4 regions of the Arthrobacter sp. SAFR-023 genome follow, and region 3 is predicted to be linked to each of the others. Evidence: riboswitches for the same ligand, from Rfam matches in the RefSeq annotation. Region 3 holds a riboswitch; each other region holds the start of a gene.
The links. Region 3 has a riboswitch for thiamine pyrophosphate ahead of ACTHQX_RS05190 (bifunctional hydroxymethylpyrimidine kinase/phosphomethylpyrimidine kinase). Riboswitches for the same ligand answer to the same signal wherever they lie in the genome.
Positions count from the first base shown of each region.

Region 1: another riboswitch for thiamine pyrophosphate. It lies ahead of ACTHQX_RS15065 (ECF transporter S component); the one in region 3 lies ahead of ACTHQX_RS05190 (bifunctional hydroxymethylpyrimidine kinase/phosphomethylpyrimidine kinase).
Region 2: another riboswitch for thiamine pyrophosphate. It lies ahead of thiC (phosphomethylpyrimidine synthase ThiC); the one in region 3 lies ahead of ACTHQX_RS05190 (bifunctional hydroxymethylpyrimidine kinase/phosphomethylpyrimidine kinase).
Region 4: another riboswitch for thiamine pyrophosphate. It lies ahead of thiO (glycine oxidase ThiO); the one in region 3 lies ahead of ACTHQX_RS05190 (bifunctional hydroxymethylpyrimidine kinase/phosphomethylpyrimidine kinase).

Region 1 is NZ_JBQCMF010000013.1:124,980-132,716, forward strand. It holds gene ACTHQX_RS15040 (UDP-N-acetylglucosamine 1-carboxyvinyltransferase) at 1-875, opposite strand, end outside; gene ACTHQX_RS15045 (hypothetical protein) at 1,113-2,084, shown strand; gene ACTHQX_RS15050 (N-acetyltransferase family protein) at 2,114-2,644, shown strand; gene ACTHQX_RS15055 (energy-coupling factor transporter transmembrane component T family protein) at 2,641-3,444, opposite strand; gene ACTHQX_RS15060 (ABC transporter ATP-binding protein) at 3,441-5,078, opposite strand; gene ACTHQX_RS15065 (ECF transporter S component) at 5,078-5,698, opposite strand; TPP riboswitch at 5,771-5,914, opposite strand; gene ACTHQX_RS15070 (heme-degrading domain-containing protein) at 6,034-6,585, shown strand; gene ACTHQX_RS15075 (DUF4235 domain-containing protein) at 6,622-6,885, shown strand; gene ACTHQX_RS15080 (hypothetical protein) at 7,291-7,737, shown strand, end outside.
Region 2 is NZ_JBQCMF010000001.1:15,281-23,017, forward strand. It holds gene rimM (ribosome maturation factor RimM) at 1-195, opposite strand, end outside; gene ACTHQX_RS00095 (RNA-binding protein) at 334-576, opposite strand; gene rpsP (30S ribosomal protein S16) at 578-991, opposite strand; gene ACTHQX_RS00105 (hypothetical protein) at 1,185-1,619, opposite strand; gene ACTHQX_RS00110 (VOC family protein) at 1,717-2,592, opposite strand; gene ACTHQX_RS00115 (amidohydrolase family protein) at 2,671-3,753, opposite strand; TPP riboswitch at 3,789-3,896, shown strand; gene thiC (phosphomethylpyrimidine synthase ThiC) at 3,892-5,691, shown strand; gene ACTHQX_RS00125 (alpha/beta fold hydrolase) at 5,773-6,507, opposite strand; gene ffh (signal recognition particle protein) at 6,564-7,737, opposite strand, start outside.
Region 3 is NZ_JBQCMF010000003.1:206,061-213,797, reverse strand. It holds gene ACTHQX_RS05215 (bifunctional folylpolyglutamate synthase/dihydrofolate synthase) at 1-423, shown strand, start outside; gene ACTHQX_RS05210 (DUF4233 domain-containing protein) at 423-881, shown strand; gene ndk (nucleoside-diphosphate kinase) at 961-1,380, shown strand; gene ACTHQX_RS05200 (vitamin K epoxide reductase family protein) at 1,485-2,168, opposite strand; gene ACTHQX_RS05195 (Rne/Rng family ribonuclease) at 2,627-6,061, shown strand; TPP riboswitch at 6,250-6,346, shown strand; gene ACTHQX_RS05190 (bifunctional hydroxymethylpyrimidine kinase/phosphomethylpyrimidine kinase) at 6,401-7,737, shown strand, end outside.
Region 4 is NZ_JBQCMF010000001.1:355,307-363,043, forward strand. It holds gene ACTHQX_RS01630 (thiazole synthase) at 1-165, opposite strand, end outside; gene thiS (sulfur carrier protein ThiS) at 171-407, opposite strand; gene thiO (glycine oxidase ThiO) at 442-1,707, opposite strand; TPP riboswitch at 1,699-1,819, opposite strand; gene thiE (thiamine phosphate synthase) at 1,847-2,548, shown strand; gene ACTHQX_RS01650 (ferritin-like fold-containing protein) at 2,588-3,274, opposite strand; gene ACTHQX_RS01655 (RNB domain-containing ribonuclease) at 3,316-4,827, shown strand; gene ACTHQX_RS01660 (DEAD/DEAH box helicase) at 5,129-6,850, shown strand; gene ACTHQX_RS01665 (DNA-methyltransferase) at 6,856-7,728, shown strand.

The DNA.
Region 1 (7,737 bases), on a different contig from region 3:
CCGGTGATCTTCAGCGTGGTGGTTCCGACGCCGTCGATCTCCACGCCCAGCCGCTGCAGGTAGAAGCAGAGGTCCTGAACCATATAGTTGGGGCTGGCGTTGCGGATGATCGTGGTGCCGCAACGGTGGGCGGCGGCCATGATGGCATTCTCCGTAACGGTGTCGCCGCGCTCGGTCAGCACGAAGGACCTGTCCAGTTCGTCGGTGGGAGGTGCCTGCACGCTGTAGAAGCCCGAACTGGCCTCCACGGACAGGCCGAACTGCCGCAGTGCCTGCATGTGCGGCTCCACGGTCCGGATGCCCAGGTCGCAGCCACCGGCGTAAGGCAATCGGTATTCATCCGTGACATCAAGCAGCGGGCCCAGCAGCATGATGACACTGCGGGTCCGGCGCGCTGCCTCGGCGTCCATGGACGCCAGGTCGAGAGTGGCGGGCCGGCGGAGGCGGAGGTCGTTGTCGTTGAGCCAGGTGCATTCGACGCCGATGCTGCTCAGGACCTCGACGATGCGGTTGACTTCCTCGATGCGGGCCAGCCGCCGCAGCGTGGTGGTGCCGCGATTGATGAGGCTGGCGCACAGGAGGGCGACCCCGGCGTTCTTGCTGCTGTTGACGTCGACGGAGCCCGACAGCGTCCTGCCGCCCTCTACGCGAAGATGGGTCATCTGCGATTTGCCGAGCTGGACGAAGCTGCGGCCGAAGATGGCCTCCAGGCGCTGGATCATTTTCAGGCTCATGTTCTGCCTGCCCTGTTCCATGCGGGCCACGGCACTTTGGCTGGTGCCGAGTTCCGCGGCCAACTGGCCCTGGGTCCACCCCTTCTGGCCGCGGGCGTCGCGGAGCAGAAGACCAACATGTTCAACAGTCTGTTGTGTCATGAGAAAAAATATATCAGATATGAGTTATTTCGTCGCATCAGACACCCCTTGCCGGGCCGATAGCCCGTGATATACCCGTTATGCGCATAAGGTTTCAATAACGGGCTACGGTAGCGGGATGGTGCCTGTGACGGCCTCCGCAGCCCGGTCAGGGACGGGAACCGGCCTTGACCCGGCCCCGCATCCGGGAGCAAGCTAGCGGTACCTGTTGCGGCCATAAGGGGATGGGAGGCCGCCATGTCCATTTTCAGCTTCGCCGTGCTGGGCAGGAGGCGCCCCCTCGGGCCTCCGGCTTCAGCGCTGCTGTCCTTTGGGGTGGCCACAGCCGTGGGCTTCATCCCGGGACCGAGGCTCGACGACGGCGCGCCGCCGGCACCCGAATCAACCGTCGTCCAGGCGTCGCCCAGGGCTTCCGCTACGTCCAGCGCCGCCGCGCAGGCGCAGCCGCCCGCCCGCCCGCAACCCCCGCGGCCGGCGGCCCGTCCGTCCGCAGAGCCGCCTGAGTCCGGCAGTGCCCCCTTGGGCAACGATGTCTCCTGGCCCCAGTGCGGCGGCGAGCTGCCCGAGGACCCTGCGTTCGCGATTGTCGGAGTCAACAACGGGCGCGCCAACACCACCAACACCTGCCTGCACCAGCAGCTTGACTGGGGGGAGGACGCAACTGGCGGGACCGGCCAGCCCCGCCTTGCGCTCTATGTGAACACCGCCAACCCCGGGCTGCGCGGCTCCTGGTGGCCGGTGGGCAACGAGTACGGCGGCAAGGCCGTGGCCAACCCCTACGGCACTTGCCAGGGCAAGGAGGACGCGGCGTGCGCTTACATGTACGGGTACGCAAAAGCCTTCGACGACGCCTACCTTCGCACCATCTCAAACCCCGAGACGTACCTCTGGTGGCTGGATGTCGAGACGGGCAACAGCTGGTCAGGAGACAGGAATGCCAACCGGGCGGACCTCGAGGGCATGACCGATTTTTTCCACAGCATCGGGGCCAGGGTGGGCATCTACTCCTCGGCGCGGCAGTGGGGACAGATCGTGGGCGAGGTGGGTTCGGCCAGCAGCCTCTACTCCCTGCCGAGCTGGCTGGCCGGGGCCCGCACGGCCGCCGACGCCAGGAGCATGTGTTACGCGCCGCCCCTTACGGCGGGCGGCCAAGTAGTCCTTACCCAGTTCGTGGCGGACGGCTTCGACTACAACCACTCCTGCACTTGACCCCCGCCGCGAACATTAGACTCAGCCCCATGGAGCACACCTGCAGCGTCCGCCAGGCCGCCTTCGAGGACGCCGAGGTCCTGGCCCGGCTCCATTTGGAATGCTGGCGCGAAACCTACACCCACCTGCTGTCACCCGGCTTCATGGCCAGGCAAGGCGTGGAAGAGCGGCTGGCCATGTGGCAGCGCCTTCTGGCCGGCCCGCATGCGGGCCGGCAGTTCGTAGCGGACGACGCCGGGAAGCTGGTGGGGTTTGCCGGTTCGCTTCCGCCCGCGGAGGGGCTGAGGGAGCAGACCGAGCTCTGGGGCATCTATCTCCTCGCCTCGCACCATCACAGGGGGCTCGGCCAGGCCCTGCTCGAGGCTGCGATCGGGAACGAAGCGGCTGCGCTGTGGGTCGCCGAGGACAACCCCCGCGCCCAGGCCTTCTACCAGCGCAACGGCTTCGCCTTCACCGGCGCCAGAGACACGATCGAAGACTGGGAGGGGCTGGCCGAGGTCCGGATGGCCCGGCCTGCGGGGATGGCGCGGCCTGCGGGGCTGGCGCGCCCGGCGGGTTAAGAGCCCTGCAGCCACACCATGTTCCAGGTGCCGGCCCACAGCGCGGCAGCCACGGCACCGGCAGCGATCAGCACTCCGCCGAGCACGACCCAGGCGTCCAGCACGCTGTAGGTGGACGCGCGCGCCCAGGTCCGGCTGGCCCCGCCGAATCCGCGGGCTTCCATGGTCACGGCGAGGCGGGTGGCGCGGCGGATGGCCTGGACCAGGAGGCCGAAGCTCTGGCCCAGGGTGGCCCGCACCCGTTGCCACGGGTTGCCGCGCGATCCGACGCCGCGGGCGCGCCTGGCCATGCCGATGGTCTGCCATTCCTCGGCCATCAGTCCGACCAGCCGCATGGCAGCCAGGGTACCCAGCACAAAGCGGTGCGGCAGCCGTGCCTTTTGCGCCAGGGCGTCCGCGAGGTCGGTGGGATCAGTGCAGCTCATCAGCAGCACGGCGGGCAGGGCAATGGCCAGGCCCCGCAGCAGAAAACCCAGCCCCAGCTGAAGGGAACCTTCACTCATGGACCAGAGTCCGACGTCGAGCAGTATCCTTCCGCTGTCCGGCGACAGGATGGAGGTGCTCCAGCCGCCGACGGCCGCCGCGGCGAGCAGGGGCCAGCCGCGCTGCCACAGCAGCGAGAACGTCAGCCCTGCCAGCGGGAAGGCCAGCAGTTCGCACACGAGAGCCACTGACGCCGACATCCAGTCGATGGACAGCGCCAAGACCAGGGTGATCAGGAAGACTGCCGCGAATTTGGCCAGCGGATTGGCGCGCGTCAGCACCGCCCGGTTTCCGGCAAGTGTCAGTGCGTCCCTCATGTTGCAGCCTGTTCTGATGCTGGCTCGGCGGGTTTGGGTTCAGCGGATCTTGGGTTGGCGGATCTGGGGTTGGCGCGCCGTCCCGCGGAGCCCAGCCGCAGCTCGGTGCCGCCGAGCACCTGGGTGAACTCCTCGTCGTGGGTCACGGACACCACGGCCGTGCCGGCATCGAGCAGTTCCGAAAGGAATGAGGCAAGCTCCGCCCAGGTGTTCGCGTCCTGGCCGAAGGTGGGCTCATCCAGGACCAGCACCTGCGGGTGCGCCGCCAGGACGGTGGCCACGGACAGCCTGCGTTTCTCCCCGCCGGAGAGCGTGTACGGGTTGGCGTCCACGAGATGCGTGAGGCGCAGCCGCTCCAGCAGCTCGCCGACGCGCTCTTCGCCGTGGCCCAGATGGCGGGGGCCGAACTGCAGCTCGTCCAGGACGCGGCCGGTGACGAACTGGTGTTCAGGTTCCTGGAACACCGTGCCGATCCGCGCGATCAGCTGCTCGGCTCTCCACTTGTACGGGGCAATACCCGCTCCGCCGCTCAGTTCAACCGTCGCGGAGACCTTGCCGTCCACCGGCGGCAATAGCCCGGCGAGGGTCAGCGCGAAGGTGGACTTGCCGGCGCCGTTGGGACCTGTGACGGTCAGCGCCTCGCCCGCTCGGACCTGCGCTGTGACGTCACGCAGAACGGGCTCGGGGGGTACGGAGCGGAAGCCGCTGCGGCGTGGACGTTCCCGCGACACGGCAAGCCTCTCGGCCGCCAGCAGCAGCTGGCCGGCGCCATGTCCGGAGGACGGAAGAGCGCCGGCAGCTGAACGGCGCCGCGTCTCAGGAACGTAGCCGGGGACCCAGACGCCGGCGGCAGTGAGCATCCCGCGCGCCTGCTCGAGAACCTCGTCCGGGGTCCCGTCGATCAGCACCGCTCCGTCCGAGGCGGACCCCGGCTGCAGGACCACGATCCGGTCCACCAGGTCTTTCCAGGCAGCTACCCGGTGCTCCACCACCACCAGGGTGGCCCCTGTCTTGTCGAGGCAGCGGCCCACAGCGTCCCGGACTTCCAGGACGCCGTCCGGGTCGAGATTCGCGGTGGGCTCGTCCAGCAGGAGGAGTCCAGGCCGCATCGCCAGGATGCCGGCGAGCGCCAGGCGCTGCTTCTGGCCGCCGGACAGGGCCGACGTCGGGTGGTTCAGGGGAAGGTGCGAAAGTCCGACGTCGTCCAGCGCCTCGTGCACGCGGCGCCAGATCTCCTCGCGGGGCACCGACAGGTTCTCGGCGCCGAAGGCGACGTCGTCGCCGAGGCGCGAGAGCACCACCTGCGTTTCCGGGTCCTGCTGCATGAGCCCGGCGCGGCCGCGCCGGGAACGGGGCGGCGCGCCGTCGATCAGCAGCTCGCCGCTCTCGTCCGCGTCCTCACGGTCGGGAGTCCCGGCGTCGTCCGCGTCACTGTCCCCCAGCACGCCGGCCAGGGCGTGAAGCAGCGTGGACTTGCCGGCTCCGGAAGGGCCCAGCAGCATGACCCGCTCGCCGGGGCGAATGTCAAGGTCGAGGGCATGGACGGCCGGTTTGGTGCGGCCTGCGTGGCGCCAGCCCCAGCCGCGGGCGGTGACCGCGGCTGGGCGGACGCCGGCGTCGTCTGGTCCGGGCATCAGGAGAAGACGGGCTCCGTGGCTGCCTTCCGGGACGCGAAGGAACTCAGCACGCCCGTCTTGGCAAGGCCGCGGGCGGCGATCCAGGACAGGGCGCCGGCGATGACCGCGCCGGAAATGGCGCAGAACACGATGTATGCCAGCTTGTCGCCGGCGGCGTAGGCGATGTTCCAGCCCCAGGGGGCGAAGGAGTCGTTGAGCCCGCAGAACAGTCCTGCGCCTGCCCCTGCAAGCAGCGAGGCGGGCAGGTTGAACTTCTTGTAAGCGAAGGCGGCGAACACAAGCTCCGCCCCCAGGCCCTGCAGAACGCCGGAAATGAGCACCGTGGTGCCGTACTGCGAGCCCATGAGCAGCTCGCCGGTGGCAGCCACACCCTCACAGAACAGGGCCGCGCCGGGCTTGCGGATGATGAGCATCCCCAGGACCGCCGGAATCATCCAGCCGCCGGCGTAGAGGCCGGTCAGCGGAGGGTAGACGGCGTTGACCGGGGTGGAGATGAGGTTGGCGCCCTGGGACCAGGCCCAGAAGATGACGCCGCCGGCAACGGCGATGAGCGCCGCCACAACGATGTCCGCCACGCGCCAGCTGTAGCTGGTCTTCTTGATTGCTGCAGTTGTCATGATGGTCCTCCTGAGGAACAGGAGGGGAAAGCGTTCCCCCGGCTGCGGGTGGCTGGGCCTCGCGCTGCCGGGCACTCTGAGAACTCGACTCCCTTGCGCCGGTACTAGCCGGATCAGGTTCGAGGGTCTGCGGCTGTCCGCACTCTCAGCGCCCTTCCGCGGTTGCTCTGGCAGTTGCCTTTGCATCCCGACGGCGGCGCTCCCCTGTCGTGATAAATCTGCCCTTGTGGGCTGATCCAGTTTACACCTCGTCCGGCCATGAACCCGGGGGTCGCTGTCACAATGCCGGAGTTTACATGCGGCGTCGCGACAGCGGCCCGGAGTAGATTGGGGCCATGACGCAACAGGACTCGGGCACCGCCGCCCTGCCCGCCTTTGACCCCGATTCCTCCGCCGAACAGCCGGCGGGAGCCCTGGAAGCCCTGATTGGGCAGATCGAAGGGGAGATTGCTGAACTCCAGTTCCCGAGGTTCAGTAAGGACGATGCCCTGGCGCTGGGCCTGGAACTGGTCGAACGGGGCAAGGAGGACAACCTGCCCATCGCCATCGACATCACCAAGGGGGAGCAGGTGCTCTTCCATGTGGCGCTCGAGGGCGCCACACCGGACAACGAAGGCTGGGTGCGGGCCAAACAGCGGACTGCCGTGCGCTACGAGGAACCGTCGCTGCTGGTGGGCCTGCGCGGCAGGGCCGGCGGCGGACGGATCGAGGACAACGCTTGGTTTGACCAGTCGACCTACGCTGCGCACGGCGGAGCCTTCCCCGTCTATGTGCGGGGTGTGGGGGCGGTGGCTGTGGTCACCGTGTCCGGGCTGCCGCAGAAGGCGGACCACGACCTCGTGGTGCAGGCGTTGCGGGAGATCCACCGCTCCATGCGGCTAGGCTAAGGAAAGACCAGTGTTCATCACGCGAGGAGTTCCGCAATGAGTTTCTTCATCAAACTGCTTGGCACAGGCATCAGCCTGCTGGCGGGGTTCGCCGGCACCAAGGCCGTCGACACCATCTGGGAAAAAATCACGGGCCGGAAGCCGCCCAAGGGCGATAAGGACGACGTCCCCACCACACTGCGCACGGCCCTCACGTTCGCCCTCGTGTCCGCCTCCGTGAGCGCGGTCATCCAGGTGCTGGCCAACCGAGGCACCCAGCGGGCCATTACCCGCTTCGCCAAGACACAGGACATCGTCTAGGCCTCCCTGCCGGGTCGCAGCTGTCAGGACCCACCACGTCGAGGCCCCCCACACGGGGTGGGTTGCCCGGCAGCCCCATCCGGGCCGCGACCGGGTTACCCCAAGCACGGCAGGCCATACTGCTTCTGTTCTGAACCTGGCAGTGCTGATGACCTCGGCCGGGCTCACAACAGCCGGACCCGGCACCGCAACCTGCGGCGCCGGGTCCTTTCGCATCCAGCCTCGGCGGCCCACCGCATGCCGTCTGGAGGCCATGAGCACGGTCTCTGCAAGAGCAGCGCGGGTCCCCCCACGGCACCGTAAGAAGCCTCGAATGCCAAGGTTTTTCCAACCCGGAACCCGAACGTTTTCCCAACCACCACGATTTTTAGTGGATGCCATCAGCGTCTTTACGAGGAGACAAAAATGGTATCTACACCACATTTCCTGTCAGCCCAGCGCCTGGCCCCCCGACATCGCGGCCCCAGCCCTGCGTCCCGCCGCCGCGGCATTGCTGCCGCAACTGCCGTCCTGCTTGCGGCAACAGGAGCAGGAGCCTCCTTGGCGGCAACCCAGGTAACCCAGACGAACACGAACAAGCTGACCGCCGTCGGACCCGTCAACACCGAGTACGGCTTCCCGTCCTGGTACGAAGACAGCAACAAGACGCGCGTCGAGCTGTGCCTGGACGCGGAGAACCCGCTCTGCGGTTTCCTGCCCGGGGACATCCCGGACGAGACTGCACCCATATCGTTCCCGGGCAACTTCCCGGAAGAGGCGTTCTACATGCTCGCCGGCTCCGAACTGACTCTTCCCGGCGGCGGACGCGCCGTCCTGGTCCTCGGCCTGGAGGCGGCCTTCGCCAACACGGTC
Region 2 (7,737 bases), on a different contig from region 3:
CTCGTCAAAGCCGAGCAGGAGGATGTCCTTGTTCCAGCGGGCACTGCGCAGGGTGAGCGGCCCGGCTGAGGCGGGTTCCACCACAAACTCGGTGCCGGGGACGAACCGGTCCTCGGGCGCGTCGGTGAGCACCTGTACTGTCACCTCGCCGCGGATTCCGTGGGGCTTGCCGATACGGGCCACCTGAAGCTGCATGTGTTCCTCTGTTTTGGGCTGCGTGTTGATGTACGACTTTTGGCGGGCGTCCTGAAGACGTTCAGGGCGCAAAGCAGTCCGGCCCCTCCACCGTTACTGGTGGAGGGGCCGGACGTTAAGGCAAGTGTTGCAGGCGCGTTACCGGCGGCGGTCGGTGTCGACGACGTCGACCCTGACCTGCTCGCCATCTGCCAGCGCCGCCACGACCGTGCGCAGTGCACGCGCGGTGCGGCCCTGGCGTCCGATTACCCGTCCCAGGTCTTCCTGGTGGACGCGCACCTCGAGGGTATCCCCGCGGCGGTTGTTCTTGGCACTGACTTTGACATCCTCAGGGGAGTCGACAATGCCGCGGACAAGGTGTTCGAGCGCTTCTGCCAGCAACTTACTCAGCCTCGGTGGTCTCTGCTTCAGCCTCGGCGGGGGCTTCCGATGCCTTGGCCTTCTTGGTGATGGCTTCCGGGATGATCACGGAACCCTTTTCCGGAGCAACGAATGCTTCCTTGTCGGCCTTGGTCTTCAGGGTGCCTTCCTGGCCCGGCAGACCCTTGAACTTCTGCCAGTCACCGGTGATCTTCAGGATCGCGGCGACCTGCTCCGACGGCTGGGCGCCGACGGAGAGCCAGTACTGTGCACGCTCGGAGTTGACCTCGATGTATGAGGGCTCTTCGGTGGGGTGGTACTTGCCGATCTCTTCGATGGCACGGCCATCACGCTTGGTGCGTGAATCGGCGACAACGATGCGGTAGTACGGTGCGCGCATCTTGCCGAAGCGCTTAAGGCGAATCTTTACGGCCACTTTTGTGGTCACTCCTGTTTCTGAAACGGGGTTGAACCCGCGTTCTGCACCCGTGGGGCGGGCCGTACTGGGGGGTTCGAAAAGGACAGGATCCGGACGCGGAGAGAGGGGCCACGCGGATCGAGTACCTGTTTATTGTGCCAGATCGTCCGCGTTATTTCGACTTGACATGCGGACGGGGTCTTTTTGCGTGCTAGGAAGACCAGACATAGAGGCCGGTCCGGCTGCCTTCGTCCACGGTGCCGGCGAGTTCTGCCAGCTGCTGGACGTAGTTCCTGGCTTCCCCGGCACCAAAGGGCATGTCATCCTCGGCGGCCCAGCGCTCGGCCACCTCATCCAAAACGTTGCCCTCACCCTCGGATTCGTAAGTGAGGAGCTCGGCCAGCGCCCGGACCATCGCCGCCGGTACGCCCAGAAGCGAATCGCTGGCCACGTCAACCATGGCCAGCTCGTAGTCCGCGCCCGCGGCGTGCACCGCGGCACCCGCAAAGTCGCCGAGCTGTTCGATCTCAAAATCACTGATGCCGGCAATCCGGATGCCGTCTCCGGCGGCGGCACCGCCCTCCAGCGCCTCTGCACGCTTGAGGGCGTCATTGTGGGTGGCGACAAACACTTCGGTGAAGCCCATGGATGCGTCCTCATTCCGTCGGCGGTGCATGCCCCGGCAGCGGCAGTACCGGCCGGGGCTCTTCGAAATCAGCCTAACCCAACTGCGTTCACACGACTTAGCGCACGGCGACGCGGAGGCGGTTGCGCCACGGATCCTCAAACCGGAGCTCGGCGCCGGTGTGGTGCGATTCGACTCCGGCGACCCTGAGGCGGTCGGCGAGGGCGCCGACGTCGTCACCGGACGGCACCTCGATGAGCACCTCACCCAGGCCCAGCGTGTCCCGGCGCGGGCCGGCACCCCGGCTGTTCCAGACGTTCATGGCCATGTGGTGGTGGTAGCCGCCGGCCGACACAAAGAGGGCCTGGCCGTGCCAGCCCGCCGTTTTTTCGAATCCCAGGGTGCCGACGTAGAAGTCGTGGGCCGACTGGACGTCACCCACCTGCAGGTGGACGTGCCCCACCTCCGCGTCGGTGCCGCGCTGGCCTTCCATGGACTGCTGCGTGAGGTGGTCCTGCAGGTACTTCTGCGGCGGCAGCGCCAGGCTGTCCATGACCACGTTCCCGCCGTCCCAGGACCATGCCTCGCGCGGGCGGTCCCAGTAGAGTTCGATCCCGTTTCCTTCCGGATCGGTGAAGTAGAACGCCTCGCTCACGAGGTGGTCCGCGCTGCCCGCGAAAGACTGCGGCTCGTACTGGGCCGCGCTGGCAATGGTGGCGGCCAGCGAGGACTGGTCTTCGAACAGAAGCGCCGTGTGGAAGAGGCCGGCCTCACCGCGGCCGGGGATGTTGAGGCCCGGAGCGGGAGCGAGGTGCACCAGCGGCGTCTTGAGCCGGCCGAGGTAGAGGCCGCCGTCCTGCTCGGCGACGACGTCGAGGCCGAGGGCGCGCTGGTAGTAGTCGGTCATGAGCTTCATGTCGCCCACCTTGAGCATGACGGTGCCCATGGTGAGGTCGGCAGGAAGCAAGTCCTGGCTGCTGTCTGCTGCTGTCATTGAATACTCCCGGATGTCCGGGCCACCGGATTTCGGCGACCTCTACATCTCTAAATTACTTGAAGCTTCAATTTATTCCTAATGCACGATTGTGCCCCGGAGCACCACATTCGTGAGGCTCCGGATGGTCTCCGGCACGGCTCGCGGGTCTTCCCGGCACAGCACCACGTCAGCGTCCGCGCCTTCCGCCAGGCCCTCGGCCCCCAGCCAGCGGCGGGCACGCCAGCAGGCCGCGTCCAGCGCCGCACGTGCCGGAAGCCCGGTGGCGTGGAGTTCGAGGATTTCGTCCGCGACGCGGCCGTGGCGGATCACGCTGCCGGCATCCGTTCCCGCATAGATTTCGACGCCGGCCTCGTAGGCTTCCAGGACACGCTCGCGACGGCGGGCCCACAGTGCGCGCATGTGCTCCGCATACCGCGGGAACTTCTCCTCAGCCTGGCTGGCGATGTCCGGGAAGGTGGCGATGTTGATGAGTGTCGGCACGATCGGCACCTGCTGCTCAACGAACCGGGGGATGTGCCTGGGCAGCAGGCCCGTGGCGTGCTCGATGCAGTCGATGCCGGCGTCCAGCATGTCGTCCAGGGTGTCCTCGCCGAAGCAGTGCGCCGTGACCCTGGCCCCCTCGTCGTGGGCGGCCCGGACGGCGTCCCGCACGGCAGCGGCCGGGAACGACGGCGCGAGGTCGCCCGCGGTCCGGTCGATCCAGTCCCCCACCAGCTTGACCCAGCCGTCCCCCTCCCTCGCCTGCTTGCGCACCGCTTCCACGAGGCCCTCCGGCTCGACTTCCACCGCAAAGTTCCTCAGGTACCGGCGGGACCGGGCCACATGCCGGCCGGCCCTGATGATCCGCGGCGTGTCGGCCCGCTGCTGCAGCCATCTGGTGTCGCTGGCCGCTCCCGCGTCCCGGACCAGCAGCGTGCCGGCGTTGCGGTCCGTCATGGCCTGGTCATACGCCACGTCGTCGTCCACGGCACCGCCCGGACCCAGCCCGATGTGGCAGTGGGCGTCGACGAAGCCGGGCAGGACCCAGCCGTCCAGCACGGCGTCCGGGCGCTGGCCGGGAGCATTGAACGTCAGCTTCCCGTCCACCGCCCAGAGCCCGCGGCGTTCCTCATCCGCCGCAGTGAGCACGGGTCCGCTGAATTCGATGATGTGCGCCATGACCCTAGCCTAAGGCGCAGCTGTGGTAGCTTCGTCTACGACCACACGGGTGCCCCTGCAGGGGCTGAGATCAGGCTGGTGCAGCCTGCGACCGTTGAACCTGTCCGGGTAATGCCGGCGAAGGAAGTGAGCAGTAAATTGAGCACCCAGAAATCACAGCAGACCCCTGCCCAAAATGGTTCCGCCGCCGTAACGCAGTCGCTGAAATCCCATTCACTGGCTTATCTGGAGGGGGACGGCCTGCGGGTTCCGGTAACGGAAATCGCGCTGGAGCCTTCACCGAACGGTGAGCAGAACGAGCCGCTGCGCGTTTACCGCACGGCGGGTCCGGGCAGCGACCCGGTGGTGGGCCTTGCGCCGTTCCGCGCGGAATGGATTGCGGCACGGGCGGACACGGAGCCGTACGACGGCCGTGGACGGAACCTGCTCGACGACGGCAGATCAGCCGTGCGCCGCGGCGCGGCTTCTGCCGAATGGAAAGGCGCCCGGCCGGTGCCCCGCCGTGCGGCGGACGGGAAGACTGTGACGCAGATGCACTATGCGCGGCAGGGAACCATCACCCCCGAGATGCGCTTCGTGGCCCTCCGCGAGAACTGCGATGTGGAACTGGTCCGCAGCGAACTCGCCGCCGGACGGGCCATCATCCCCACCAACATCAACCACCCGGAATCCGAGCCGATGATTATCGGCAAGGCGTTCCTTGTGAAGATCAACGCCAACATCGGCAACTCGGCGGTCACCAGCTCCATCGCCGAGGAGGTAGACAAGCTGCAGTGGGCCACCCAGTGGGGCGCGGACACGGTGATGGACCTGTCCACGGGCGATGACATCCACACCACCCGTGAGTGGCTCATCCGCAACTCCCCCGTCCCCATCGGCACGGTCCCGATCTACCAGGCCCTGGAAAAGGTCAACGGCGAGGCGAACGCCCTGACCTGGGAAATCTTCCGCGACACCGTCATCGAGCAGTGCGAACAGGGTGTGGACTACATGACCATCCACGCCGGCGTGCTGCTGCGGTACGTCCCGCTCACGGCGAACCGTGTCACCGGCATCGTCTCCCGCGGCGGCTCGATCATGGCCGGCTGGTGCCTGGCCCATCACCAGGAAAACTTCCTGTACACCCACTTCGACGAGCTGTGCGAGATCTTCGCGAAGTACGATGTCGCCTTCTCATTGGGCGACGGCCTCCGGCCGGGCGCGACGGCGGACGCCAACGACGCCGCGCAGTTCGCCGAACTGGACACCCTGGCTGAGCTGACCCAGCGGGCCTGGGAGTACGACGTGCAGGTGATGGTGGAAGGGCCCGGGCACATCCCGTTCCACCTGGTGCGTGAGAACGTTGAGCGCCAGCAGGAGCTCTGCAAGGGTGCGCCCTTCTACACATTGGGCCCGCTGGTCACGGACGTGGCCCCCGGCTACGACCACATCACCTCGGCCATCGGCGCCACCGAAATCGCCCGGTACGGCACGGCCATGCTGTGCTACGTCACGCCCAAGGAACACCTGGGCCTGCCGAACAAGGACGATGTGAAGACCGGCGTCATTACCTACAAGATCGCCGCCCACGCGGCCGACCTTGCGAAGGGTCACCCCGGCGCGAACGAGCGGGACGATGCGCTGTCCAAGGCCCGGTTCGAGTTCCGCTGGCGCGACCAGTTCGCGCTGTCCCTGGACCCGGTGACGGCCGAGTCCTTCCATGACGAGACACTGCCTGCCGAGCCCGCCAAGACGGCGCACTTCTGCTCCATGTGCGGTCCCAAGTTCTGCTCCATGCGGATCAGCCAGGACATCCGGAACGAGTACGGCTCCGCCGAGGCGCAGGCCGCCCTCGCGGAGATGGCGGAGGGCATGCGCGAGAAGAGCCAGGAGTTCCTGGCTGCAGGCGGAAAGGTATATCTGCCGGAGCTGCGGCTTCCGGAGTCCGCGAGCAACTAGCCGGCGGTCGTGACCACGTCCGGCTGGCATTGGGGGCCGGCCGGATGTGGGCGCCGGAACGTTGCCCAGGAGGCCGGGCCTTTAGGAGGCTTGGGGCTGCTCCCGGCGGCTGACCGCGGCGATGAATGACCGAATGTAGCGGTCACCCTCGGGTGAATCGTGGGGCCGGTGCCCTCCGGCAGCGATGCGGTGCAGGGCACCGGTCTCGCGCAGGTAGCCGGCGATTTCCTCGTACAGCGGCTCCCAGCCGCCGGTGAGGACCAGGGTGGGAACACCAGGCACGATCTGCAGCGGCGCCTGCCACGGCGGTGCCTGCAGCCGCAGTCTCCTGGCCGCGCGCCTAGCCTCGGGGGTACTGGGCTCCGGCGTGTCCGCGGCGAAGGCCCGCCGCAGGAACTCACGCTCGTAGTCGTCGTCGCCAAGCTGGTGCCGGACTTCGAACAGCGGCTCCATCAGGGCACGGTGCGCGGCGGTGGCCGGCAATTCAGCGGTAAGCGACAGGCATGCCGGCTCGACGAGCGTCAGCGAGAAGACAAGGTCAGGGCGTTCGACGGCGGCCATCATCGCTGCGATGGCCCCCTGCGAATGCGCCACCACGTGGCCCCCGGCGGCCCCGCGGCCGTCGTCAGCCAGGGACCGCAGCACGATGCGGGCGTCCTCGGCGAAGTCGGTTTCCAGCGGCTCTGCCTCGGCGTCAAAGCCGTGGCGCCGCAGAAACAGGGCGTCATACTGCAGGGCCATGCCGTGCTGGCGCGGCCACGCTACGGAGCCGAAGTTACCGGCACCGTGGACGAACACTACCCGCTGCTTAAACATGACCCAACCTTATGGCAGCAGTCTGACATCGGCGCCGGCCGACATGACCGTGCTCCCTATTTGCCGCCCATGAACTTGTCGAAGCCCTTGGGGAGGTTCAGCTGGGACGGATCAAAGTCGCCCGACTGCTGGCCGAAGGCGGCTCCGGTGGGCACCGCCTTGGCCCCGGCGGCCCGCCTGGCCTCGGCCTCGCGAAGCTCCTGCGCCGCCTTGGCCGGGTTGCCGGAACGCGCCTTCTTCTTGGGCGCGTTCTTGCCGCCGCCCTTCCGGGCGCCGCCTGCCCCCATCCCGGGCATCCCGGGCATTCCCGGCATGCCGCCGCCCTGGGCCATCTTCTTCATCATCTTCTGGGCCTGGGCGAAGCGCTCCAGCAGCCCGTTGACCTCGGATACGTGCACGCCGGAGCCCCGGGCGATGCGGGCCCTGCGCGATCCGTTGATGATCTTGGGGGCCACACGCTCGTGCGGGGTCATGGAGCGGACAATGGCCTCCACCCGGTCGATTTCGCGCTCGTCGAACTGCTCCAGCTGCTGCCGGATGTTCTGCGCACCGGGCATCATCATGAGCATCTTCTTCATGGAGCCCATTTTGCGGATCTGCTGCATCTGGGCGAGGAAGTCGTCGAGGGTGAAGTCCTCCTGGTCGGCGAACTTCTTCGCCATCCGGGCGGCTTCGTCCTTGTCCCAGGACTTTTCAGCCTGCTCAATGAGGGACAGGACGTCACCCATGTCCAGGATGCGCGAGGCCATCCGGTCCGGGTGGAACAGTTCGAAGTCGTCCAGGCTTTCACCGGTCGAGGCGAACATCACGGGCTTGCCGGTGACCGACGAAACGGACAGCGCGGCACCGCCGCGGGCGTCGCCGTCGAGCTTTGACAGCACGATGCCGGTGAAGTTCACGCCTTCGTCGAAGGCGGTCGCCGTGTTAACGGCGTCCTGGCCGATCATGGAGTCGATCACGAAGAGGACTTCGTTGGGCACAATGGCGCGGCGGATCTGGCGCGCCTGCTCCATCATGTCGGCGTCGACGCCGAGACGGCCGGCGGTGTCCACGATGACGACGTCGTGCAGCTTCTGGCGTGCTTCCTCGACGCCGGCCCGTGCCACGGCGACGGGATCGCCGGCCGGGTGCGCCAGTTCGGAGGTGGCGCCCGGGTGCGGAGCGAAGACGGGAGCTCCCGCGCGCTTGCCCACTACCTGCAGCTGCGTGACGGCATTGGGGCGCTGGAGG
Region 3 (7,737 bases):
ACAGCCCCCACCATCATCGTGGACGCTGCCCACAACCCGGATGGCATCCGGGCGTCCGCCGAGGCGATCCAGGAGGCCTTCAGCTTCAGCAAGCTGGTGGTCGTGGTGGGCGTGCTCAAGGAAAAGGACGCCGAGGAGATCCTGCGCCAGCTCAAGGAATCCCTGGGTGACCTCGCGGAGGAATTCTGCTTCACCCAGTCCAACTCCCCGCGGGCAGTGCCTGCAGCGGAACTGGCGGAGCTCGCCGTCGACCTCGGCTTTGGCGAGGAAAACGTGCACATCGCCGAAAAGCTGGACGACGCACTGGAGTGGGCCGTTGAACGCGCCGAAGCCAACGACGACCTCGCCGGCGGCGTGTTGGTGACCGGCTCCATCACGCTGGTGGCGGACGCCCGCATCCTGCTTGGAAAGGCGGCCGGCTGATGGCCCGGCTGACAAAGGCCCAGCGTGAATGGCGCCCGGGCATGCCCAAGAAGCGGCGGTCCACCAAGGTCATGTTCGCCTCGACGGTGCTGCTGCTGGAGGCCTTCGTGGTCTTCTTCGCAACGCTGGCGGTGTTCGGCCTGCGCCGCGCCGAGATCTCCCCGGCGCTGATCCTCTCGGTGGGCATCGGACTGAGCGTGGTGCTGATCCTGGCCTGCGCGGTGCTGTCCAAACCGTGGGGCGTGGCGCTGGGCTGGATCCTGCAGCTGGTGCTCATCCTGAGCGGTTTCGCGGAACCCCTGATGTTCCTCGTCGGCGCGCTGTTCGCCCTCGCCTGGTGGTACGGCATCCGGGCGGGCATCCGAATCGACCGCGAGTCCGCCCAGCGGGACCAGGCGCAGGCTGAGTGGGATGCCGCGCACCCTGAGGCCGCCGGCACTGAAGGCGCTGGCACCTAAAGGATCCGGCACCTAAAGGATCCGGCCGGACCCCGTAGACTTACCGTCGAAACCCACAACCAACCCCATTGGAGCAACTGTGAGCATTGAGCGCACCCTTGTCCTGATCAAGCCGGACGGCGTCACCCGCAACCTGACCGGTGAAATCCTCAAAAGGATCGAAGCCAAGGGCTACACCCTGGCCGAACTCAAGAAGACCAACGCCAGCCGCGAACTGCTCGAGCAGCACTACGAGGAGCACGTGGGCAAGCCGTTCTACGAGCCGCTCGTGGAGTTCATGCTCAGCGGCCCCGTGGTTGCAGCGATCTTTGAAGGCCACCGCGTGATCGAGGGCTTCCGGTCTCTGGCCGGCACCACGGACCCGACGACGGCGGCCCCCGGCACCATCCGCGGCGACTTCGGCCGCGACTGGGGCCTGAAGGTCCAGCAGAACCTGGTCCACGGTTCCGACTCGGTGGACTCGGCCGAGCGCGAAATCAAGATCTGGTTCCAGGCCTAAGCTTCACCGCAGGTTAAGCGCGAACTGGCAGCTAATGCCCCGAAAAGCTGGTTTTGAGGGCGTTAGCTGCCAGTTCGCGCTTTTTCGTTCGGAAGACTGTGCTGCTAGAAGCCCGACGTGCCGGCGAACACCTGGATGAACGCAAAGAAGATGGTCGCAATCACGGCTACGTAGAGCAGCGCCGTGATGATCCAGCCGGAGTCGCCCAGGATGCGGGCCAGGCCTGCCGGCGCCGGAATCACGCCGTGGACCACGTTCCGCACGGTCACCCAGACGAAGAGCGGGATCATCGCCGCCCAGACCACCATGCAGAACGGGCACAGGATGTGGATGGAGTACAGCGCCTGCGACCACAGCCACACCACGAAGATGAAGCCGAGGGTGATGCCGGCCTGCAGCCCGAGCCAGTACCAGCGGGCAAACCGGGCGCCGGCAAGCAGTGCCATTCCGACTGTGGTTGTGATGGCGAAGGCGACTATCCCGATGAACATGTTCGGGAAACCGAAGACCGAGCTCTGCCACGTCTGCATGACCTGCCCGCAGGAAATCCAGGGGTTCACGTCGCACACGGTGGCATGGTTGGGATCCTTGAGGACCTCAAGCTTTTCCAGCACCAGAATGCCGGATGCCAGCCAGCCCACAACGCCGGTGATGACCAGCAGCCAGCCGAAGGGGCGGTCGCGCGTCATGGCCGGCACGGCGGCACCGGCCGAAGCCGCAGCAGCCCGGGCACCGTCCCGCTGGTCCTGTTCGTAGTCCGTGCCTGTGGAAGGCGAAGTGCGTGGCATGGGATTGCGTCCTTTTGTCTCGGGTGCTCCTGCCCAGATTCTATCGCCGCCACCTTGACGCGGGCTGTGCTCGTAGCCAATCTCGCCCTTGACCGGCTTTGTCACACAATTACGGCGTATTTGAACGGCAATATGAGAGAATAAACGTGGCTGGAGCGCGAACCACATTCGAACTCCAGTCCGGTGGCTTGTTCCCAAGACCGCCAATGAGCAGTGGTGCAGGCTTTGGAAAGAAGATCCAGCCTCCCACCTTCCATTGGACGGCACCTGGTTGTGGTTGTCAGAAACAACGGGTTCCAGTAACAATCCCGCCGGCCTGTCAGGCCTGCCGCACCCCACTGCCGGTGCGAGCCTGCTGGTATCCAATTGACTTCTGTCAATGCCTGCGGGTTTTGACAATATGTGCCCCAATGGGTGCCGAATGTGGCGGCAGGTCAGGGGCAGGAGTGTTGCCACATATGGATAATGACCAGGTTATAGCCGTCAACGAAGAACCGGCTGCCACCGGCGAAGCCGCCGCTGAGGCCCCCAAGAAAGCCACCCGGACCCGCCGCAAGGCTACGCCCAAGGCCGCAGCAGCGGACACGGAGACTGCGGCGTCGGAGCTGCCCGCTCCGGAAACCCTGACGTCTGAAGGCGCAGCATCAGAAACTGCAGCACCAGAAACGGCAGCACCAGAAGCCGCAGTGCTGGAGTCGGCTGTCGGAGATGCCGCAGCAGCCCCTGCCAAAACCCCGGTCCGCCGGACCCGCGCCCGGAAGAAGGTCGCCGAAGAACCGCTGCCCGCGTTTGCGGAAGCTGCCGGGGCCGAAGTTGATGTGCACGAAGGTGGCGCGCAGGTAGCCGCCACGGAGCCGGCCGTCGAGGCTGCGGCCCTTCCGGCCGCCACTGAGCAGGTCGCCACTGAGCAGGCGGTTGCAGAGCCGGCCGCCGAGTCCAAGCCTGTACGCCGCCGGCGGGCAACAAAGCCCAAGGCCGCGGAGCTGGCCGAAAGCCCCGCGGAGTCAGCCGAATCTGCCGAGTCGCCCGCTCCGGCCGCTCCGGGAACAGCCACTGAGGCGCCTTCAGCCGGACAGGCTGATGAGCCCGCCCCGGCCGCCGGCGCCCCTGATACCCAGGCAGCGCCGGCCACTGCAGCCCCTGCTGCACCCGTGGCTGCACAGGAGTCCGCTGTCGAGGAAGAGGCCGAAGACGAGGCCGCAGGGCAGTCGCCCCTGGGCTCGCTTTTCCTGGAACCGTCGTCAGTGACGTCGATTATCTTCCAGGCCCCTGACCTGAACACGGTGGTCCGCCCTGCCGCTTCCGCCGCGAAAGAGGAAGCCGCAGCCGAGGACGGCGACGACGAGTTGGAGGACGACGGCGGGCGGCGCCGGCGGCGCAGCCGCGGCCGCCGAGGCCGCAGCCGGACCGACCGTGAGATCACCGACGGCGATGAAGGCACCGAAGTTTCTGACGAGGCCGGCGAAGACGAAGGCGAGCCACTCGAAGATGGCGTGACGTCCCGCCGTCGCCGTCGCCGCCGCCGCGGCGACCAGGACCTGGAACTGACCGGCGGCGGAGAAGACGATCCCCCCAACACGGTCACCCGCGTCCGCGCCCCGCGGACCATCAGCGAGGCACCGGCGAGCAACCGGGTCACCAGCGTCAAGGGCTCCACCCGCCTGGAAGCCAAGAAGCAGCGCCGCCGCGAATCGCGGGACACCGGCCGCCGCCGCACGGTGATCACCGAGGCTGAGTTCCTCGCCCGCCGCGAATCCGTGGACCGCCAGATGATCGTGCGCCAGCGCGACGACAGAATTCAGATCGGTGTCCTGGAAGACGGCGTCCTGGCCGAACATTTCGTCTCCAAGACGCAGCAGGACTCCCTGATCGGCAACGTCTACCTGGGCAAGGTCCAGAACGTCCTGCCGTCCATGGAAGCTGCCTTCGTGGACATCGGGCGCGGCCGCAACGCCGTGCTGTACGCCGGTGAGGTGAACTGGGAAGCCGTCAACCTCGAAGGCAAACAGCGCCGCATCGAGAACGCGCTCAAGTCCGGCGATTCCGTCCTGGTCCAGGTCACCAAGGATCCGGTGGGCCACAAGGGTGCGCGGCTGACCAGCCAGATCTCCCTGCCCGGCCGTTACCTCGTGTACGTTCCCGGCGGGTCCATGACCGGCATTTCCCGCAAGCTGCCCGACGTCGAACGCAACCGGCTGAAGCGAATCCTCAAGGACCGCCTCCCCGAGGACGCCGGCGTCATTGTGCGCACGGCCGCTGAGGGGGCCTCCGAGGAGGAACTGACCCACGACATCAACCGCCTCCGTGCCCAGTGGGAGGGCATCGAGAGCCAGGCGAAGTCCACCAAGGTCCTCGCCCCCGAACTCCTCTACGGCGAACCGGACCTGACCATCAAGGTTGTGCGCGACGTGTTCAACGAGGACTTCTCCAAGCTGATCGTCTCCGGCGACGAAGCGTGGGACACCATCGAGGCCTACGTCACCTACGTTGCCCCGGACCTGGTGGGCCGGCTCGAAAAATGGACCAAGGACGAGGACATTTTCTCCGCCTGGCGCATCGACGAGCAGATCCACAAGGCTCTTGACCGCAAGGTTTTCCTGCCGTCCGGCGGCTCACTGGTCATTGACCGGACAGAGGCCATGACGGTGGTTGACGTCAACACCGGGAAGTTCACCGGCAGCGGCGGCAACCTTGAAGAGACCGTCACCAAGAACAACCTTGAGGCTGCCGAGGAAGTTGTCCGCCAGCTGCGGCTCCGCGACATCGGCGGCATCATCGTCATCGACTTCATCGACATGGTGCTCGAGTCCAACCGCGACCTGGTCCTGCGCCGTCTGGTGGAATGCCTGGGCCGTGACCGGACCAAGCACCAGGTGGCCGAAGTGACCTCCCTGGGACTCGTGCAGATGACGCGCAAGCGCATGGGCACCGGCCTCCTGGAAGTCTTCGGCGAGCAGTGCGAGGCATGTGCCGGCCGGGGAGTCGTCACCCATGACGAGCCGGTGGAGCACCGCCGCGCCAACACCGTGGCCGCGGAGCACCACGTGCACCGTGCCGAGGTCCAGCCCCCTGCCCGGACAGAGCGGAAGCGCCGCCGCGGCAAGGGCGGACAGCCGTCCTCCGAGGCAGCTCCGGCCGCCCCCGCCGTGCCGCACCACCCCGAACCGTCAGACGCGGAGCGCCACGCCAAGGCTGAAGCGACCCGCGCTGCCCTCGCCAACATCGCCGCCGCGGCCCACGCCGCACACCTGCATGAGGAAGAAGCTGCGCACGGTGCCGCAGCGTCCGGTGAGGCCCCCCGCCCCGCCGCCGCCGCACCGGAAAGCCCCGTGGTGCACCGCGCTCCGGAAACGGAAAGCGTCTCCGGACGGCCCGGCGCAGTGCTCACCTTTGGCGGCGAGAAAGTGGTGCTTCCGTTTGTCGATCACAGCGATGAACCGGTGAAGGAACCGCCGGCCCTGACGCTGGACCGCCTGGAGGAAGCCTTCGCGCACCTCGGCGCTCCGATTGCCCCCGCCGAAGAGGAGGAGGCCAAGGACGAGGCTCCCGCGCCGGCGCGCCCGGAAAGCCAGCGCCCGGAAAGCCAGCAGCCGGAGGGCCAGCAGGCCGCAAGCCAGCCCGCGGCTCAGCCTGCTGCACGGCAGCCGGTGGAAAGCCCCGCGGCACCGTCCCGCAGCCGCCGTCCGCGCCGCAACCGCAGTGCCAGCCGCCCCCAGGGTGCAGCCAACGAGACATCCGTGGAACACCACGAGGTTGCTCCGGCTGCAGCCGCCGGGCACTCGCACGAGGCCAAGGCGCCTGAGGCAGGCAATGCGCAGACGGCCAAGGCGGCTCCGCGGCCGGCCAGCGAACCGATCATTCTGGGGGTCGGCGTACCCGCCTCAGAACTGTAGGAACAAGCGCCACTGAAAGGTCCGGCACCGCGGTTGCGGTGCCGGACCTTTCTGGTTCCGGACATTCGTCCGCCGGCAAAGGGCAGTAGCCGAATGGCAGCAGGCAAGGGGAGGGGACAACAGCGCACGCCGAAGCCTGTCGCAATCGTCAAACTTGGCGCCGCGCACTAAACCAACCGCTAGGCTGGAGGACTGACACGGGGTGCCGCGCAAGGGCCGGCTGAGATCCAAACCCGTTGAACCTGTCCGGTTAGCACCGGCGAAGGGATGTCTTCTTTGTCATCAACACTGTCATCCGCGTCACTCCTGCCGGCACCCGCGGCCGCCGACAAGTCACTCCTGGAAACCGATGAGCCGGGCATTCAGAGGGCCCGCGACGTTCCCCGCGTCCTGGCCATCGCAGGCTCGGACCCTTCTGGCGGTGCAGGCATCCAGGCCGATCTGAAAAGCATTGCGGCCCACGGCGGCTACGGGATGGCCGCAATAACAGCCCTCACTGCGCAGAACACCACCGGCGTGCTCGGCGTGCACGTTCCGCCAGCCTCCTTCCTGTCAGCGCAACTGGACGCTGTCAGCGACGACATCCACGTGGACGCCGTGAAGATCGGCATGCTTGGCGATGAACGTGTCATCGCTGCCGTCCGCGGCTGGCTCGAAAAGGTAAGGCCCGGCGTCGTGGTCCTCGATCCGGTGATGGTGGCTACCAGCGGTGACCGCCTCCTCCAGGAATCTGCAGAGGCGGCACTCCGGAAACTGCTGCCTCTGGCGCACCTGATTACACCGAACCTTCCCGAACTGGCCATGCTCCTGGGGGAACCGGAGGCCGGGGACTGGGCCGCCGCGCTCGACCAGGGCAGGCGGCTGGCGGACCAGACCGGTGCCACGGTCCTCGTCAAAGGTGGGCACCTGAACGGCTCAACCTGCCCGGACGCCCTCGTGAACACTGCCGGGCTGCTCTCGGCGGAGGTGGTGGAGGTTGCGGGCGAACGGATCAGCACGCGGAACAGCCACGGCACCGGATGCTCGCTCTCCTCGGCCATGGCCACGGCCCAGGCGCGGCTGGATGACTGGGAAGCGTCACTGCGGGCGGTCAAACCGTGGCTGGCCGGGGCCCTGCGGACCTCCGGATTGCTGGAAGTCGGCGCCGGCAACGGACCGGTCAACCATTTCCACCACCTCCGCCAGACTGAAACGACAGCCCAGCCCGAGCCCAAGGGCGCCTTCGCCGAACTGCTGCGCGCCGAGACCGCTGCCGACCTCGAAGACATTTATGGCCTGGGCTTCATCCGTGGGCTTGCCGACGGCACCCTGGCGGAGAAGGAATTCGCGTACTACCTGGCACAGGATGCCATCTACCTCAACGGCTACTCCCGGGTCCTGGCCAGGGCCAGCGCGCTGGCGCCAACCGAGTCCGAGCAGCTGTTCTGGGCGCGCTCCGCCCAGCAGTGCCTGGAAGTTGAATCGGAACTGCACCGCAACTGGCTCAGCACGCGAACCGTGCAGCCGGAGCTGGGCCCGGTCACGAAAGCTTACGTCGATCATCTGCTCGCGGCTTCGGCAGGCGGCAGCTACGCAGTGATGGTTGCCGCTGTGCTGCCGTGCTTCTGGCTGTACGCCGAGGTGGGGGAGAGTCTGCACGCCGAATATGTGGCCGCCGGAGCGCAGGCCGGGCACCC
Region 4 (7,737 bases), on a different contig from region 3:
GTAGCGCCGCATTGCGACGGTGGTCAGCTGGGTCCCGGACGCGAGCAGCGCTGCGCCGAGACCGTCCAGGCTGGGAGCGCCTCCGGTGCCCATGATGAGCCGCGAGGTCAGCTCCACCCCGTCAATGACCAGGCTGTCTGCTGTTTCAATCACTGTTTCTGCCATCGTCCTTATCCTCCCTGGACTGCCGTGACAAGTTCGATCTCGTCGCCGTCTGCGAGTGCCGTGGCATGCCACTGGCTGCGCGGCACGACGGCCGAGTTGCGGGCCACCGCCACACCCAGCCGCTGGCCGTCGGCCGCCTGACCGCTGGCGGCCAGTTGGCGCCCCGTGACCTGGCTGACGAGTGAGGTGACGGAGGCGCCCTCGCTGATTTCCTGTTCGATGCCGTTCAGTGTGATGTTCATGCTGGTTCCTTGGTTTGGTCAAAGGTGACGCGGGTCAAATGCTGAGTGCAGCGGCAGATCCCAGAGGGTCTGGGAGCCCGGGTGAAAACCTGCCCGGCCGGAACTTGGCCCAGCGCGGATCGGTGATGCCGTCCATGAGCTGGCGACAGATGACCGCGGCGGCCGGGGTCATCAGGACGCCGTGGCGGAAGAAGCCGGTGGCGATGATGAGGCCCGCCACGTCCGTGCCGGCACCTTGCCCGCCGGCCGGTACTCGGCCCAGCAGCGGGGCGTTGTCCGGCGTGCCGGGCCGGGCCCGGGCGGTGGCTTCGAGCAGCTCGAGCTCTGCGACTGCCGGCACCAGCGCCTGGGCGTCGCGCAGCAGCTGGTAGACACCCCCGGCGCTGGTGCCCGGCACGCCGTCCTCACGCTGGGTGGCGCCGATCACCACCGTGCCGTCCCGGCGGGGCACCACGTACACCGGCACGCCCCGCACCATGCCGCGGACCGTTGCGGTGAGCAGGGGCTGCAGGTGTTCGGGGACCCTGAGCCTGAGGATGTCTCCGTAGACCGGGCGCAGCGGCAGCTGCAGGCCTTCCGGAAGGTTCTGCAGGCCCGCCGCGGCCAGGCCGTTGGCCACCACCGTCTCGGCCGCCGTGACGGACCCGCCGCCCGCCAGCCGTACCCCGCAGACCCGTGCGTCGTCCCAGAGCAGGCCGGCGGCGTACTCCCGCACCGCGTATCCCTCTGCTGCCGCATTTTCCTGACGTTGCGCGGCCAGCTCGGCAGCAAGGGCCCTGACGAGTCTGCGCGGATCCACCTGGTGGTCCGCCGGGATGTCGAGGGCGCAGGAGATCCCGGGGCTGACCAGCGGCTCCCGGGAACGTGCCTCGCGGATGGTCAGCGGTTCAACGTTCAGGCCGTGGGCCCGCTGCACGTCCCGCAGGTCCATCAGGGCCCGGCGGTCGGCCGGATCGGCACCCACTGCCAGGGTGGGCGTCGTCAGGTAACCGGCATCCACGCCGGAAGTGAGGGTGGCCGCAAACTCAGGCCATCTGGCGGAGGATTCCAGCATCAGTTCCAGGAGCCCTTCCTCCTGGTAATGCAGTTCGCTGACCGGGGCGAGCATGCCCGCCGCAGCCCAGCTTGCACCGCTGCCCGGGGCTTCATCTATGAGCACCACCGAACGGCCGGAGCGCCGTGCTTCCCAGGCGATGCCGTGGCCAACCACTCCGCCGCCAATGACGGCTACATCGGCCTCAAGTACGCCGGGCTCCAGGGGTCCCAGGGAGCGTTCATCGCCACTGGTTTTAGGGGGCATGGAATTCCTTCCCTACGCCGGTACTAACCGGATCAGGTCAAGCGGTCGGCTCTGACGCCCTCTCAGCCCTGCGTCTTTATGACAGCAGCAACGGGCTCCCGCGGTACCTGCCCAGTTTAGAGGAACTAAGGTGGTTGCCATGACCGTGCACTCTGCCCACACCGCTGCCCGCCTGTACCTCTGCACCGACGCCCGCAAGGACCGCGGAGACTTCGCGGACTTCGTGGACGCGGCGTTCGCCGGCGGTGTGGACATCATCCAGTTGCGGGACAAGAGCATCGAGGCAGCCGAGGAACTCGAGCTGCTGGAAGTAGTCCATGCTGCCGCCCGCAGGCACGGCCGGCTTTGGGCCGTCAATGACCGCGCCGACATCGCGTCCATAGCCGGCGCACCGGTGTTCCACATCGGCCAGAAGGACCTGCCGCTCCGGGCCGCCCGGAAGCTGCTGCACGATTCCACCGTGATCGGGCTGTCCACCCACAGCACAGACCAGGTGGATGCCGCCGTCGGCGCCGCCCACGGGCGCAGCGGCCTGGACTATTTCTGCGTGGGCCCGCTGTGGGCTACCCCCACCAAGCCCGGGCGCGCCGCCGTCGGGCTTGACCTGGTGCGCTACGCAGCGGAGGCCGTCCGCACCGCAAACGAGGAACGGGTCGGCGGCCTGCTGCTGCCCTGGTTCGCGATTGGCGGGATCGACCGCACCAACGTGGAGCAGGTCCTGGCGGCGGGAGCCAGCCGCATCGTCGTCGTGCGGGCCATCACCGAGGCGCCAGACCCGGCGGCAGCCGCGGCGGAACTGCTCGACGCCCTCGAAGCGACGTCCCCGGCCGCCGTCTCCTAAGCGGAGCGGCCTGCACGCGGGCGCAGAGAGGGCGCTGGGCTACCCGCTCAGGCCCAGCTGGACCATGCGCCGGGAGTGGTTCTCCACGACTTCGGCGGTGATGTCCCGGACCAGCTCGCGTGCTGTGGCGTCCGTGGCACCGGGCTCCGCCTCGACGAACAGCTCGCCAAGAAAGGCGTGTTCGTGGCCCACGCGCTGGGCCTGCGTGATCGCTTCGCCGAGGAGGCGCCGGCCCCACAGCGCCAGCCTGGACGCGAGCCGGGGATCGTCCGCCAGCGCCCCGCTGAGCCGATCCCGAAGCACGGCTGTGGCCTCTTCCGACGACTGGATCTGCTCAATGACGTCACGGGTTCCGGCATCCACAAACCGGGCCACGGCCCGGTAGAAATCGGCGGAGACCGTGTCCACCACGTAGGCCTTCATCAGGGACTCGTACCAGTCCGCCGGGCGGGTCCGTTCATGGAAGTGGTCCACGGCCAGCTGGAACGGCAGCATCGCATCTTCGACGTCGACGCCCATCCCGGCCAGCTTGGCGCTCACGAGCTCGTAGTGCTGGAATTCGAGGACGGCGATCCTGCCGAGCACGGCACGGTCGTGCAGCGTGGGTGAGTAACGGGCGTCCGACGAGAGCCGTTCGAATGCGGACAGTTCGCCGTAGGCCATCACGCCGAACAGGTCCGCGACGAAGCGGTCGTAGCGAGCGGTGTCAGCCGAGGATGTGCCCATAATCCAAGACTAACGGCGCAATTCGGGCTAACCTGATTTTCGTGTCACATCATCGGTTGTCGCCCAACGTCCACGAGCAGACCAACGCGCTCGAGGAGGCATTGAGCGCGCTGCGGACGGAGCTGGAGCTACCGGGGGAATTCCCCGAGGACGTGCTCAAGGAAGCCGAAGCGGCCGTCGCGGACCGGGGATTCCCGGCCCTGGACCTGACCGGAGTGGACTTCCTGACCATCGATCCGCCGTCGTCCACCGACCTTGACCAGGCACTGTTCATCGAACGGCTCGGTGAGGGCTACCGGATCCTCTATGCCATTGCCGATGTTCCGTCGTTCGTGCAGCCGGGCGGCGCTCTCGACGCCGAGACCCGCCGCCGAGGACAGACCTTCTATGCCCCGGACGGCCGGATCCCGCTGCATCCGGAGGTCATCAGCGAGAACGCCGGCAGCCTGCTGGCAGGGCAGCTGTGCTCCGCCTTCGTCTGGGAGTTCGAACTCGACGCCGCCGCCGAGGTGGTGTCGGTGCTGGTGCGCCGGGCCGCCGTGCGCAGCCGGGCCAAACTCAACTACAAGGGCGTCCAGGCAGAACTGGATGCCGGCACGGCCTCTCCCATCATGCAACTCCTGCGTGAGGTGGGGCGCAAGCGCGTCGACCTGGAACGGGCCCGCGGTGGGGCCAGCCTGAACATGCCGGAACAGGAGATCGTCCAGCTTCCCGACGGCGGCTACCGGATCGTGGCGGTCCCCCAACTGCCGGTTGAGGACTGGAACGCCCAGATTTCGCTCATGACCGGCATGGCAGCCGCTTCCCTGATGCTCAACGGCAAGGTGGGGATCCTCCGGACCATGCCTGCCCCGGATGAGCGCTCACTGAGCCACTTCAGGCGGCAGACAGCCGCGCTGGGCAAGCCGTGGGACGGGCAGGAAACCTACGGCGAGTACCTGCGCACCCTGGACCCCACCGACCACCGGCAATTGGCCATCCTCCACGCCGCAGGCATGCTCTTCCGCGGCGCCGCGTACACGCATTTCGACGGAACCGTTCCGGAGGACGCGGTCCAGTCAGCCATCGGCACGGCGTACGCCCACACCACCGCTCCGCTCCGCCGCCTCGTGGACCGCTTTGTGCTGGTCATCTGCGAGGCCCTGAGCAATGACCTGCCGGTGCCGGCCTGGGCCCGGGAGGCGCTCCCCTCGCTGCCCGAGATCATGGCCTACTCGGACCAGCTGGCGGCAAGGATGGAACGGCTTGCCCTGGACACTGTGGAAGCCGCGCTGCTGAGCAACCACATCGGGCAGGAGTTCGATGCAGTGGTGATCTCCGGGTCAAAGCCGGCCAAAAACGGCAACGGGAACGGCAGCGGCAACGGTAATGGCGGCAAGGGCGTGAACGGCAAGGGGAGCAACGGATCCGGCCCCTCCGGCGTGGTCCAGATCGCCGAACCGGCCGTGACGGCCAAATGTGAGGGAGAGATGGAACCCGGCACCAGGGTCCGGGTCCGGCTGGTCTCCTCGGACATCGCGACCCGCGAGATCCGCCTCGAACTCGTCGACTGAACCGCTCCTGCGGGCCGCAACTGTCCCCGCGGCGGCCCAAGTCAAGGAAAACACGGGTTTGCCAGTAGACTGGCTAGGTAGTAATGGATGCCCGGTCGTTGATTTCCGTAAATTGAATTCAACAAGCCCGCCCCTACGCGATCTTGAGTCACACCCGCCGGTCCCCAGTGCCGGCATTAGATAGCCCGCGATCGGCTTCCACTGGAATTGCTTGCGCGCCTGAGCGTGCTCCGGAACGGCCCCCGCGGCCGGCCCGTTGAGCAGGCGGCGCCAATGCCCAAATGAATAAGGAAACTCCCCTGTGAGTGAATTGCATACCCACCAGCTTCTTTCCGACGATACCGGCACCGAGACCATCGAGCCGGAAGAGACCATCATCTCGGACGAGAAGCCGCACGAAATAGCCGAAAAGTCGTTCGCCGACTTCGACGTCCGCGCCGACATCGTCGAGTCCCTGGCTGACGCCGGCATCACGCACCCCTTCCCGATCCAGGCCATGACGCTGCCCGTCGCGCTGTCCGGCCACGACATCATCGGCCAGGCCAAAACCGGCACGGGCAAGACCCTCGGCTTCGGCATTCCTGCGCTGCAGCGCGTGGTGGGCCGCGACGACGCCGGCTTCGACAAACTGCCCGCTCCCGGTGCGCCGCAGGCCATGGTGATCGTACCCACGCGTGAGCTCGCAGTGCAGGTTGCCAACGACCTGCAGGCGGCATCCCGCAAGCGCAATGCCCGGATTGCCACGATTTACGGCGGACGCGCCTATGAGCCGCAGATTGACGCACTGCAGAAGGGTGTCGAGGTGGTGGTCGGCACGCCGGGCCGCCTGATCGACCTCTACAAGCAGAAGCACCTGGTGCTCAAGAACGTCAAGATCGTGGTGCTGGACGAAGCTGACGAGATGCTGGACCTCGGCTTCCTTCCGGACGTCGAGACCCTGATCGCCGGCACCCCGCCGGTCCGCCAGACCCTCCTGTTCTCGGCCACGATGCCCGGCCCGGTCATTGCCATGGCCCGGCGGTACATGACGCAGCCCACCCACATCCGCGCCGCCGATCCGGACGACGAGGGCCTGACCAAGCGCGACATCCGCCAGCTCATCTACCGTGCACACAGCATGGACAAGACCGAGGTAGTCGCCCGGATCCTGCAGGCCCGCGGCCGCGGCCGCACCATCATCTTCACCAAAACCAAGCGCACCGCCGCAAAGGTTGCCGAGGAACTCGTGGACCGCGGGTTCGCTGCCGCCGCCATCCACGGTGACCTCGGCCAGGGCGCCCGCGAGCAGGCGCTCCGCGCCTTCCGCAACAACAAGGTGGACGTCCTGGTGGCCACCGACGTAGCAGCCCGCGGTATCGACGTCGACGACGTCACGCACGTTATCAACTACCAGTGCGTCGAGGACGAGAAGATCTACCTGCACCGCGTGGGCCGCACCGGCCGCGCCGGCAACAAGGGCACCGCCGTCACGTTCGTGGACTGGGACGACATGCCGCGCTGGGGACTCATCAACAAGGCACTCGGCCTGAGCGTCCCGGAGCCCGTCGAAACGTACTCCTCCTCGCCGCACCTGTACGAGGAACTGGACATCCCCGAGGGCACCAAAGGCCGGCTCCCGCGCAGCAAGCGCACCCTCGCCGGCGTCGATGCCGAGGTCCTGGAGGACCTGGGCGAGACCGGCAAGAAGAACAGCCGCTCCGGCGGCCGCGATTCCGGCCGCTCCGGCAGCAGGGAAGGCGGCAGCAGGGAAGGCGGCAGCAGGGAAGGCAGCCGCCGCAGCGGTGACGCGGGCAAGCGTTCGGGCGAGCGCCGCCGTCGTTCTTCAGACGGCCGTTCTTCAGATACCGGTGCGGACGCCGGAACCGGCCCCGCCGCCGCTGCCACTGCCACTGCAACTGTTGACGGCGAGCAGCCGGCGCGCCCGCGCCGCAACCGCACCCGCACGCGCCGCCGCAACGGAGAAGTGGTCTCCGGCGGCGAATCCGCCGCAACAGGCTCACAGCCCGGCACCGAGGCCCCATAGCCTCAATGACTGAAACTGTCTGGGCGCCGGACGGCAGCAACCTGGTGGTGCACGCGGATAACGCGGACTTCCTCCCCACGCTGCCGGACGGCGCCTTCACACTCATTTACGTGGACCCGCCGTTCAACACCGGCCGGGCCCAGCAGCGCCAGGAAACAAAGATGGTGCTCAACGCCGACGGCGACGGCGACCGGGTGGGCTTCAAGGGCCGCTCCTACGACACGATCAAAGGCGCCCTGCACCGCTACGACGACGCCTTCAGTGACTACTGGTCCTTCCTCGAGCCCCGTCTTGTGGAGGCCTGGCGGCTCCTGGCCGACGACGGAACCCTGTACCTGCACCTTGACTACCGCGAGGTGCATTATGCCAAGGTGATGCTGGATGCCATCTTTGGCCGCGAGTGCTTCCTGAACGAGATCATCTGGGCCTACGACTACGGTGCACGAGCCAAAAACCGCTGGCCCACCAAGCACGACAACATCCTCGTCTACGTCAAAAACCCGTCTAAGTACCACTTCAACAGCGCCGAGGTGGACCGGGAGCCCTACATGGCCCCGGGGCTCGTGACTCCGGCCAAGCGTGAGCTGGGCAAGCTGCCCACGGACGTCTGGTGGCACACCATCGTCTCCCCCACGGGCAAGGAAAAGACCGGATACCCCACACAGAAACCCGAGGGCCTGGTGCGGCGCGTGGTGGCCGCGTCCAGCCGCCCGGGTGACTGGTGCCTCGACTTCTTCGCCGGTTCAGGCACGCTTGGCGCCGTTGCGGCCAAGTTGGGACGCAGGTTCGTCTGCGTGGACCAGAACCAGCCGGCCATCGACGTCATGGCCAAGCGGCTCGGGGCGCACGCCGAGCTCGCGTCCTACCCGCCCAAGTAGCTCGCAGTT